One region of the Limosilactobacillus ingluviei str. Autruche 4 genome, then DNA from elsewhere that is predicted to be linked to it. Evidence: predicted binding sites of a transcription regulator. Region 1 holds the regulator's gene; each other region holds the start of a gene.
The links. The regulator CtsR, encoded in region 1, represses protease genes until heat stress. The targets are predictions, from matches to a motif close to TTGGTCAAAAAAGGTCAAANA.

Region 1 (3,280 bases):
CATGAAGGCTGCAGTTATTAATGATCCAGTAGATGGTTACGTTACGGTTAAGGATGTTACCTTACGCGATTTAAAGCCAGGTGAAGCCTTGGTTGATATGGAATATTGTGGGTTATGCCACACTGACTTACACGTGGCGGCTGGTGACTTTGGTGAAAAGCCAGGCCGGATTATCGGTCACGAAGGGGTTGGGCGCGTTGCCAAGGTTGCCCCTGGCGTAACCAGCTTGAAGGTCGGTGATCGGGTATCGATTGCTTGGTTCTTCAAGGGCTGCGGTCACTGTGAATACTGCCTGACGGGACGCGAAACCTTCTGTCGCGAAGTGCAAAATGCCGGTTACACGGTTGACGGGGCGATGGCTCAACAATGTATCGTCGCTGCCGACTACGCGGTGAAGGTACCGGAAGGCTTAGACCTAGTTGAAGCGACCTCCCTGACTTGTGCAGGGGTAACGGTCTACAAGGCCCTGAAGGTTGCCGACATCAAGCCTGGTCAATGGGTCTCCATCGTCGGGGCCGGTGGTCTGGGGAACCTGGCCGTCCAATTTGCGCACAATGTCTTTGGGGCCCACGTCGTTGTTGTTGACGGGAACGATCCTAAGCTGGAAGCGGCGAAGGAAAACGGGGCGGAAGTAGTGATTAACCGCCACGAAGTTGACAGCGTTGCTCAAGCCATCCAAGAAAAAGTGGGCGGCGTTCACGCTGCCGTGGTAACGGCCGTTGCAGCTTCGGCCTTTGACCAAGCAGTTGATTCCTTGCGCCCAGATGGGAAGTTGGTTGCGGTTGCCTTGCCACAAGGGGATATGAAGCTCAACATCGCTAAGACGGTGCTGGATGGGATCATTGTGGCTGGTTCCTTGGTTGGGACGCGCCAAGACTTGGCTGAATGTTTCCAATTCGGGGCTGAAGGCAAGGTTAAGCCAATTGTTAAGACGCGCAAGTTAGCTGAAATCAACGACATGATCCAAGAATTAAAGGACAACAAGGTCGTTGGGCGGAACGTAGTTGACTTTGTTCACGAAGCCTAAGCAGCGTTAGTTGAATGAAGCAATACCATGAAATTGAGGGCTGGGAGCTGGTACCCAGCCCTTTTTTCGTGTTGTGTTGAAGGGTAAATCGAAGGCAAATCCGGAAAAGTGTGGTATGATTAAGGTCAAAATTAGTCAAGAAAGGGGCGCAGACCGGTGGAAGAACGTAGCATTTCAGACGTAATTGAAGCTTACCTGAAATCAATTTTAGGGGATGATCCCCGGATTGAAATTCGGCGGGCGGAAATTGCCGATCATTTTGATGTGGTGCCATCACAAATTAATTATGTCATCAAGACGCGCTTTAACCTGCAAAATGGTTACTTGGTGCAAAGCAAGCGGGGTGGTGGTGGCTACATCCGGATTGAACGGGTCAACCTACTGGATGATGATGATGTCTTACAGATGTTGATTGCCAATATTGGTGAAGCCATCAGTGAAAAAGACGCCGCTAAAATCATTAAGACTTTATATGAAGAAAAATTGATTTCACGCCGGGAGGGTGATTTAATGTTGGTCGGGGTGGCCAAACAAACCCTGAACCAAGCAAACAAGCAAGCTGAAGAGCGCTTGCGGGCAAGGCTCTTGGTTGCCTTGCTGACCCGGTTGCGGTATGAATAACGGCAGCGAATAGAGAAGATAATTGAAGGGGATTTACATGGACGATTACCGATATACGCCAAATGCCAAGGCGGTTTTAGAAATTGCGCACGAACAGGCCCTGTATTTTAAACACCAAGCTGTCGGCACAGAGCACCTGTTGCTAGCGTTGAGCTTGGAACACAGTGGGGTGGCGGCGGAATTGCTGGATCAATTCCACGTCACCAGTGACGATTTGCGGGCCGAAATTGAACGCTTTACCGGTTACGGCACCTTGGCAGTAGCTGACAGTCATGAGTATTTGCCAGCCTCACCGAAACTGCGCACCATCTTGTCGTTGGCAGCCCAAACGGCCCGGCAGCTGAATGCTGAACGGGTGGGGACAGAACACTTGCTGCTGGCGCTGTTAAGTGATGAGACGATTTTGTCTTCCCGGATTTTATTCAACTTGGATGTAAACTTGCAACAAGCCCGGCGGACGTTGGTGCGGAAATTGGGCAAGGCCGCCGGACAGGCCCTGAACCGCCAAAGTGCCAAACGTAATACGGCAACGCCGACGTTAGATCGTTTGGCACGGGATTTAACGGCCCAAGCAAAGCAAGGCGCTGGTGAGCAGGTCGTGGGCCGGGAAAAAGAAATTAAACGCATGGTACAACTGTTGAGCCGGAAAACGAAAAATAATCCGGTCCTGGTGGGGGAACCGGGGGTCGGCAAGACGGCGATTGTCGAAGGCTTAGCCCAGCGGATTGTCACTCAAGGCGTGCCAGCCAGCTTGGCCCAAAAGCGGGTGATGGCGCTGGACATGGGGTCGCTGGTGGCCGGTACCAAGTACCGGGGGGAATTTGAAGACCGACTGAAAAAAATTTTGGATGAGATTTACCGCAGTGGCGACGTCATTTTGTTTATTGACGAACTGCATACGGTGGTCGGTGCCGGTGGGGCTGAAGGGTCCGTAGATGCTTCCAATATTTTAAAGCCGGCGTTGGCCCGGGGGGAACTGCAACTGATTGGGGCCACGACGTTGGATGAGTACCAGAAGTACATTGAAAAAGATGCAGCCCTCGAGCGGCGCTTTGCCAAGATTCAAGTTGAAGAACCCAGTGAAAAAGCCACTGTCCAGATTTTAAAGGGGATCCGGCCGGGCTATGAAAAGCACCACCAGTTAACGATTAGTGATGCGGCGCTCACCGCTGCGGTTAAGCTAGCCAAACGCTACATCACTGATCGCTTTTTGCCGGATAAGGCGATTGATCTAATGGATGAAGCAGCAGCGATGGTGCGGATCAATGCTGACCAAGCGGATACCCAGACGGTTGCCGCGATGCAAAAATTAACGCAGTTGCGAGAACAAAAAGAAGCGGCCATTTTGACGCAAGACTTTGATCAAGCTGCGCAATTGCGCCACCAAGAGTTGGCGTTAAAAGCCCAGGTTGAACAGCAAACGGCTCGTCGCCAAGCCCAAGCTGCGCAAACCACCTTACGGGTGATGCCAGAAGATATTGCCAAGGTCGTGGCGGATTGGACCGGGATTCCGGTTACGCAATTGCAAAAGCACGAACAAGATCGCTTGGTACACTTAGAAAAGGCCCTTCACCAACGCGTGATTGGCCAAGACGAAGCCGTCAGTGCGATTGCCCGGGCAATTCGGCGGGC
Region 2 (3,280 bases), on a different contig from region 1:
ACGCGAAACCGGTACCGCCACCAATATTTACCCCTGCTCCAACAAGAAAACCCCCAATTGGTGCGCCAACTGGCGGATTTTGCGGGGCAACTGACGGATCTCTTGGCTGACGAACAGGCGCATTTGGATCAACAGCTGCTGATGATGGCCAAGGACAACCACTTGGATTTGACCGCTTGGTGGGCTTGTTCGGCCCCCAATCAACGGCAATTATTGCGCCGGTGGCTCAATCAGCAGGGGGTTATGGCACTAAAGCAAACCAGTTTGCAGCAATTGCAAAAACGCTTGGCTCCAGCAGCGCGGCCCAACCAAGTGTTTACTTTGCCCGGCCAGTGGTGTTTGGTCCGGAATTATCAAGAACTGCGCCTAGAAAATCAAAAGAATTTGGCGCCGGAGGGCCTGCTTGGCCCAGAAAGTATGGTAAAATTTGCCCAATGGCAAGTCGTAACGCCGACCTGGCGCGCGATGGTGCTTCCAGCTGGGACCCCACCGCCGCTGCAGGGTCAAATCGTGGCGACGATGTGGTTACCAAATGCGGCGCTGCCGTTGGTCTGGCGCCCGGCGCGGCCAACGGATCGCCTCCGGTTAAAGGGGGGTGGTCACCAAACCGTGCGTCGGATTTGGATTAATCAAAAAATCGCGCCGGCTGACCGCCGCCAGGCCCGGGTGTTGGTGGATCAGTTGGGACGCGTGCTGTGGTTGGTGGGGGTCAAGACCGCCTGGTGGGATTGGCCCCCAGCCACCTCAGCGGGCCAAGCAGTGCAATTGATTCAGGGAAGGGTAGAGGAACATGAATAACGATATTGAGCGCGTATTGTATAGTGAGGCGGAAATTCAAACCCGGATTGGGGAAATGGCCAAAGAAATTGAGGCTGATTACCAAGGCAAGCGGCCAATGGTCATTTCCGTTTTGACGGGAGCAATTTTGTTTACGGTGGATCTGTTGGAAAAGACAGACCTGTACACCACTTTGGACTTTATTGATGTCTCTAGTTACTTTGGGGCAGCTGAATCTTCGGGGCGAGTTGAATTGGTTCGCGATTTGAAGTCCGATGTGGCAGGCAAGGACATCTTGATTTGTGAAGATATTATTGACTCAGGGCGGACCTTGCAATACTTGGTAGACCTGTTGAAAGAGCGGGGCGCCAAGTCAATCAAGGTGGCGACGATGCTGGACAAGCCAGCTGGTCGGGATGCCAGTGTGACGGTGGAAGCGGATTATGCTGGCTTTATCGTACCAAATGAATTCTTGGTAGGTTACGGTTTGGATTATGAGGGTTACTACCGCAACTTGCCATACGTTGGGGTGTTAAAGCCGGCCGTCTACACGAAATAATGGTTCAAGCAGCCCTGCGTCCTGCTGAGTGGGCGGAGGGTTACTTTTTGTCAGAAAGCTTGACTAATTAATGGTCAACGTTAGTCAAGTGTGGTATATTTATGCCATTATGAATGGCGCAAGCCGTTGGATTTTCAAACTGTGGCCGATACAGGCGACATGAATAGGAGGTTGTTATGAACAACAATCGAAAGAACAACGGGTTCACTCATAACGTCCTGTTCTATTCAGTGATCTTTTTGTGCATCATGGGGATTGTCTACTACTTCTTTGGCGGCAACACCCATACGGGGCAGACAAAAGAAGTTTCCCAAAGCGAATTTATTGCTGAATTAAAGGACGATAAGATCAAGAACTTTACTGTGCAACCAAACGGTGGGGTTTATAAGATTACTGGGACTTACAAGCACGCCCAAACGGCTGAAAACAGCAACAAGGGTGGCTTGGCTTTTGCCGGGCAAAGTTCCAGCACTACCAAGAACTTCCAAAGTTCGGTCTTGCAAAGCGATGTGACGATCAATCAATTGCAGAAGTACGCAGAACGTGAACACGTCAAGATCACTACAAAACCAGAGGAGTCCAATAGTTTATGGTCGAACCTCTTGATTACGGTCTTACCGTTAGTGATCATGATTTTCTTCTTCTACATGATGATGGGTCAAGCGGGCCAAGGCGGCGGTGGCCGGGGAGTGATGAGCTTTGGGAAATCCAAGGCCAAGCCGGCTGACGCTAAGGACAATAAGGTCCGCTTCTCTGACGTGGCCGGGGAAGAAGAAGAAAAGCAAGAATTGGTCGAAGTCGTTGAATTCTTGAAGAACCCAAAGAAGTTTATGAAGTTAGGTGCCAAGATTCCATCCGGGGTCCTCTTGGAAGGCCCGCCAGGGACGGGGAAGACCCTCTTGGCCCGGGCGGTCGCTGGGGAAGCCGGCGTACCGTTCTTCTCTATTTCCGGGTCGGACTTCGTGGAAATGTTCGTTGGGGTTGGTGCCAGCCGGGTCCGGGACCTCTTTGAGCAAGCCAAGAAAGCGGCGCCGGCGATCATTTTCATCGATGAAATCGATGCGGTAGGTCGCCGTCGGGGCAACGGTATGGGCGGTGGCCATGATGAACGGGAACAAACCTTAAACCAACTCCTGGTTGAAATGGACGGGTTCCAAGGTGACGAAGGGGTCATTGTTATGGCCGCTACCAACCGGGCTGATGTCTTGGACCCCGCGCTGTTGCGGCCGGGGCGGTTTGACCGGAAGATTCTGGTCGGCCGGCCGGACGTCCGGGGGCGCGAAGCCATCTTGCGCGTTCACGCCAAGAACAAGCCGTTGGCCAGTGATGTCGACTTAAAGGAAATTGCCAAGCAAACGCCTGGTTTTGTCGGGGCCGATTTGGCCAACCTGTTGAACGAAGCGGCCCTCTTAGCTGCCCGGCGCAACAAGTCGGAAATTGACGCCGCTGACGTTGATGAGGCCGAGGACCGGGTCATTGCTGGGCCGGCTAAGCGCGATCGGGTGATCTCCAAGCAAGAACGGCGGACGGTCGCCTTCCACGAAGCAGGCCACACGATCGTTGGTTTAGTCTTAAATGATGCTCGCGTCGTCCACAAGGTGACGATTGTGCCCCGGGGTCGCGCCGGCGGTTACGCAATCATGTTGCCAAAGGAAGACCAAATGCTGATGTCCAAGAAGAACGCGATGGAACAAATCGCGGGCTTAATGGGGGGCCGGGCGGCCGAAGAATTGATCTTCAAGTCTCAATCCTCCGGGGCATCGAATGACTTTGAACAGGCAACCCAAATTGCCCGGGCAATGGTTACCCAATACGGGATGTCCGATAAGATCGGACCGGTGGAATTACAATCTTCCGGGGCGGTCTTTACCGGGCAAGAATTTGGCCAAGCTCCGTACTCAGAAAAGACGGCGGCCTTAATCGACGAAGAAGTTCGGCGGATTT
Region 3 (3,280 bases), on a different contig from region 1:
GGTCAGTGACTAAATTGGCACCTGGCTGTTTGTCAGCCCCCAGATCCTGAACCCGAATCACGACCCGGTGCTTAGGCATGGCCAACAACGCCGCCTTATACGCGGCAACTTGCTCCTCTTCCGTAACGGGCCGGGCCGGATCTAAAAACAAGTACTCACTCCGGTACAAACCGATCCCTTCGGCCCCGGCTTGCGCCAATTGTTTTAATTCCGCCGGCAACGTTACATTGGCCGCAATTTGGTACCGACTACCATCCACAGTCACAGTCGTCGCAGTCGCCAAGGCGCCTAATTCTTGTTGCTTACGTTGATACTGCGCAGCCAAGCGCTGGTAGTGGTCAATCTCTTGGGGCGTGGGTTGCAAAATCAGCTTGCCATGCTCACCATCCACAATCGCCACCATATCTTCAGCGGCTTGGGTAGTTGCTGAATGCGTTCCTACTACCGCTGGCAACCCCAATTCGGCCACTAACAGGGCCGAATGGGCCGTTGCGCCCCCTTGATCAGTTACCACCCCCGCCACTAACCGGGGATCAAAACTGGCCACCAAACTGGGACTGACCTGATGGGCGACGATCACGGCCCGGTGATCCAACCGGGGCATCGTTGTCCGGTCTAAGAGGTGGCCAAGCAAGCGATGGCCCACATCTTGTAAGCTGGTCAACCGGGCTTGCTGGGCCCGACTGGGGGTCAGCCCAGCTTGTTCGTCCAGGTAGGCTTGTACCGCACTGGCCGCGGTAATTTTTTCACTTACCACCCGCCGGCTGAGGGTCGCTTGAAATTGCCAATCGTTAATTAACGCCAGTTGAGCTTGTAAGGTCTCTTGGACCTCATTGCCGTAATTGGCGCTGGCTTGCCGGGAGATTTGGGTCAGTTCATCTGCGGTAATACGAAAAGAATCATGAAGCCGTTCGACCTCATGATTCACATCGGTTGTTATTTGCTGTTCAACTGGCCCTTTGGCATCCCCCAACAGGTGCACCGGTGCAATCACAATTCCACCACTGGCGGCAATCCCGCTGAGTAATTTTGACATCTTAGCCAGCCAAGCCTTCCTTGGCCATCGTTTCAGCAATTGCTGCGATTGCTTCTGCTTCGTCGTCCCCATCAGCTGAGATGGTAACGTCAGCGTTTTGGCCAACCCCAAGGGACATAACCCCCATGATGGACTTCAGGTTTACGCTCTTGCCGTTGTAAGTCAACGTAATGTCGGAGGCAAACTTTGAAGCAGTTTGAACCAAGATCGTAGCTGGGCGGGCGTGAATCCCAGTTTCAGCAGTAATGTTAAAATCGCGTTTTTCCATTGTAATCAGTCTCCTTAGCACAATAAAGATTGTTGTTCGTATTGGCAAGCTCAACCAACACGCACCTTTAAAACCAATTGTAGCAATTGTAAGCGGTAAATACAAGAAACTTCCCGACCGAATTCCAGAAAGCCGGCCGGCCCAAGCCAAATTAAGTCTGCTAACAAGAGAACTTAATTTTCTTCATTTACTTGCCGGTGATAATGAACTTCCCCACCGCGATGCGCTTCGCCCACAATTTGGGTCTTATACTGGTACTCGCGGTAAGCCACTTGAAAGGCCATAAATTCGGCAGGTGTAATTACCAATTCATCCCGCTTTCCCGTCCGCAAGGCTTCTAATTCTGCCATGTAGTCCATGTCATCCCCCCTTCCCCGTTACTTAAGATTTTAGCACATTCCTGAATCCCCCCTTTAGCATTCAGTCCTGATGAGTGCTAAAATTTAGGTAACCGTTCACGAAAACTGGAACACTAATTACTTGCTTTCAAACCGAAAGTCAGTATAATTAGAGCCAATAGTCAAGAAAGGTCAAAAAATTGACCGCCGGCAAGGGGGAACCATACAGTGAAATGTCAAATCTGTCAGCAAAACCAAGCAACAATTCATCTTCAGATGATGAACGGCCAAAAGATGCAGATCGACCTCTGCCAAAGCTGTTATGAAAAATTACAAAACCAACAAATGCAAATGTTAAATGGGGGTAGTGATATGAATAATGCCTTTGGGTTTGCAAACCTGGATGATTTTATGAACGCAATGAGCAACATGCAAAATCAAGCAGCCAACAACAGCCAAAGCCAACGCCAAGGCGGCAATAACCGCCGGGGGAAAGGGGTCTTAGGGCAATTCGGGATCAATATGACTGACCTGGCCCGCCAAGGCAAGATCGACCCGGTCATTGGACGAGATAAAGAAATCCACCGGGTCATCGAAATTTTAAACCGGCGGACCAAGAACAACCCGGTCTTAATCGGGGAAGCCGGGGTCGGGAAGACTTCCGTCGTCGAAGGGCTCGCCACGGCGATCGTATCTGGTGAAGTGCCAGAAAAGCTGGCTAATAAGGAAATCATTCGTTTGGACGTAGTCTCCTTGGTCCAAGGCACCGGGATTCGGGGCCAATTCGAAAAGCGGATGCAACAATTGATCGATGAAGTCTCCAAGAACCATAACATCATCCTCTTCATCGACGAAATCCATGAAATCATGGGGGCCGGCAATGCTGAAGGTGGCATGGACGCTGGCAACGTCTTAAAGCCCGCCTTAGCCCGGGGTGAATTCCAACTGATCGGGGCCACGACCTTAAACGAATACCGCAAGATCGAAAAGGACGGCGCCCTGGCCCGGCGGTTCCAACCGGTGGAAGTTGCGGAACCAAGCGTGGAAGAAACGATTAAGATTCTGGAAGGGATCAAGAGCCGCTACCAAGATTACCACCACGTCAAGTACACTGACGATGCCTTAGTGGCAGCCGTTAAACTGTCCGACCGCTACATCCAAGACCGCTACTTGCCGGACAAGGCGATTGACCTGCTGGACGAAGCGGGTTCGCGGAAGAATTTGACCCTCAAGAATGTCGATCCAAATGCTATTGAAAATCAAATTCACACGGCTGAAGCCCACAAGCAACAAGCCGTTGAGAGTCAAGACTACGAAAAGGCCGCCTTCTACCGGGACCAAGTGGAAAAATTAACCAAGGCCAAGAAGGAAGCCGAAGAAAATAAGGTGACTGACGAAGCCGTCGTGGACGTGGCCGACATGGAACACATTGTCGAAGAAAAGACCAACATTCCGGTCGGTGACTTGCAAAAGCAAGAACAAAACCAACTTCGGGACTTAGATCAAGAATTGGAAAAGCACGTCATTGGCCAAAACGAAGCCGTTGACAAGATCGCTCGGGCCATCCGGCGGAACCGGATTGGGCTCAACAAGTCGGGACGGCCAATTGGCAGCTTCCTGTTCGTTGGCCCAACGGGG

Region 2: ftsH (ATP-dependent zinc metalloprotease FtsH) is a predicted target of CtsR. The motif match lies at 1,407-1,427, and genes of this name have one in related genera.
Region 3: BN54_RS09625 (ATP-dependent Clp protease ATP-binding subunit) is a predicted target of CtsR. The motif match lies at 1,821-1,841, and genes of this name have one in related genera.

Annotation. Positions count from the first base shown of each region.
Region 1 covers NZ_HE997173.1:1,132,933-1,136,212, reverse strand. The annotation lists gene adhP (alcohol dehydrogenase AdhP) at 2-1,027, shown strand; gene BN54_RS05540 (CtsR family transcriptional regulator) at 1,184-1,648, shown strand; gene BN54_RS05535 (ATP-dependent Clp protease ATP-binding subunit) at 1,686-3,280, shown strand, end outside.
Region 2 covers NZ_HE997174.1:337,143-340,422, forward strand. The annotation lists gene tilS (tRNA lysidine(34) synthetase TilS) at 1-798, shown strand, start outside; gene hpt (hypoxanthine phosphoribosyltransferase) at 791-1,336, shown strand; gene ftsH (ATP-dependent zinc metalloprotease FtsH) at 1,513-3,280, shown strand, end outside.
Region 3 covers NZ_HE997178.1:45,690-48,969, reverse strand. The annotation lists gene ptsP (phosphoenolpyruvate--protein phosphotransferase) at 1-1,036, opposite strand, end outside; gene BN54_RS09635 (phosphocarrier protein HPr) at 1,038-1,304, opposite strand; gene ykzS (protein YkzS) at 1,478-1,663, opposite strand; gene BN54_RS09625 (ATP-dependent Clp protease ATP-binding subunit) at 1,871-3,280, shown strand, end outside.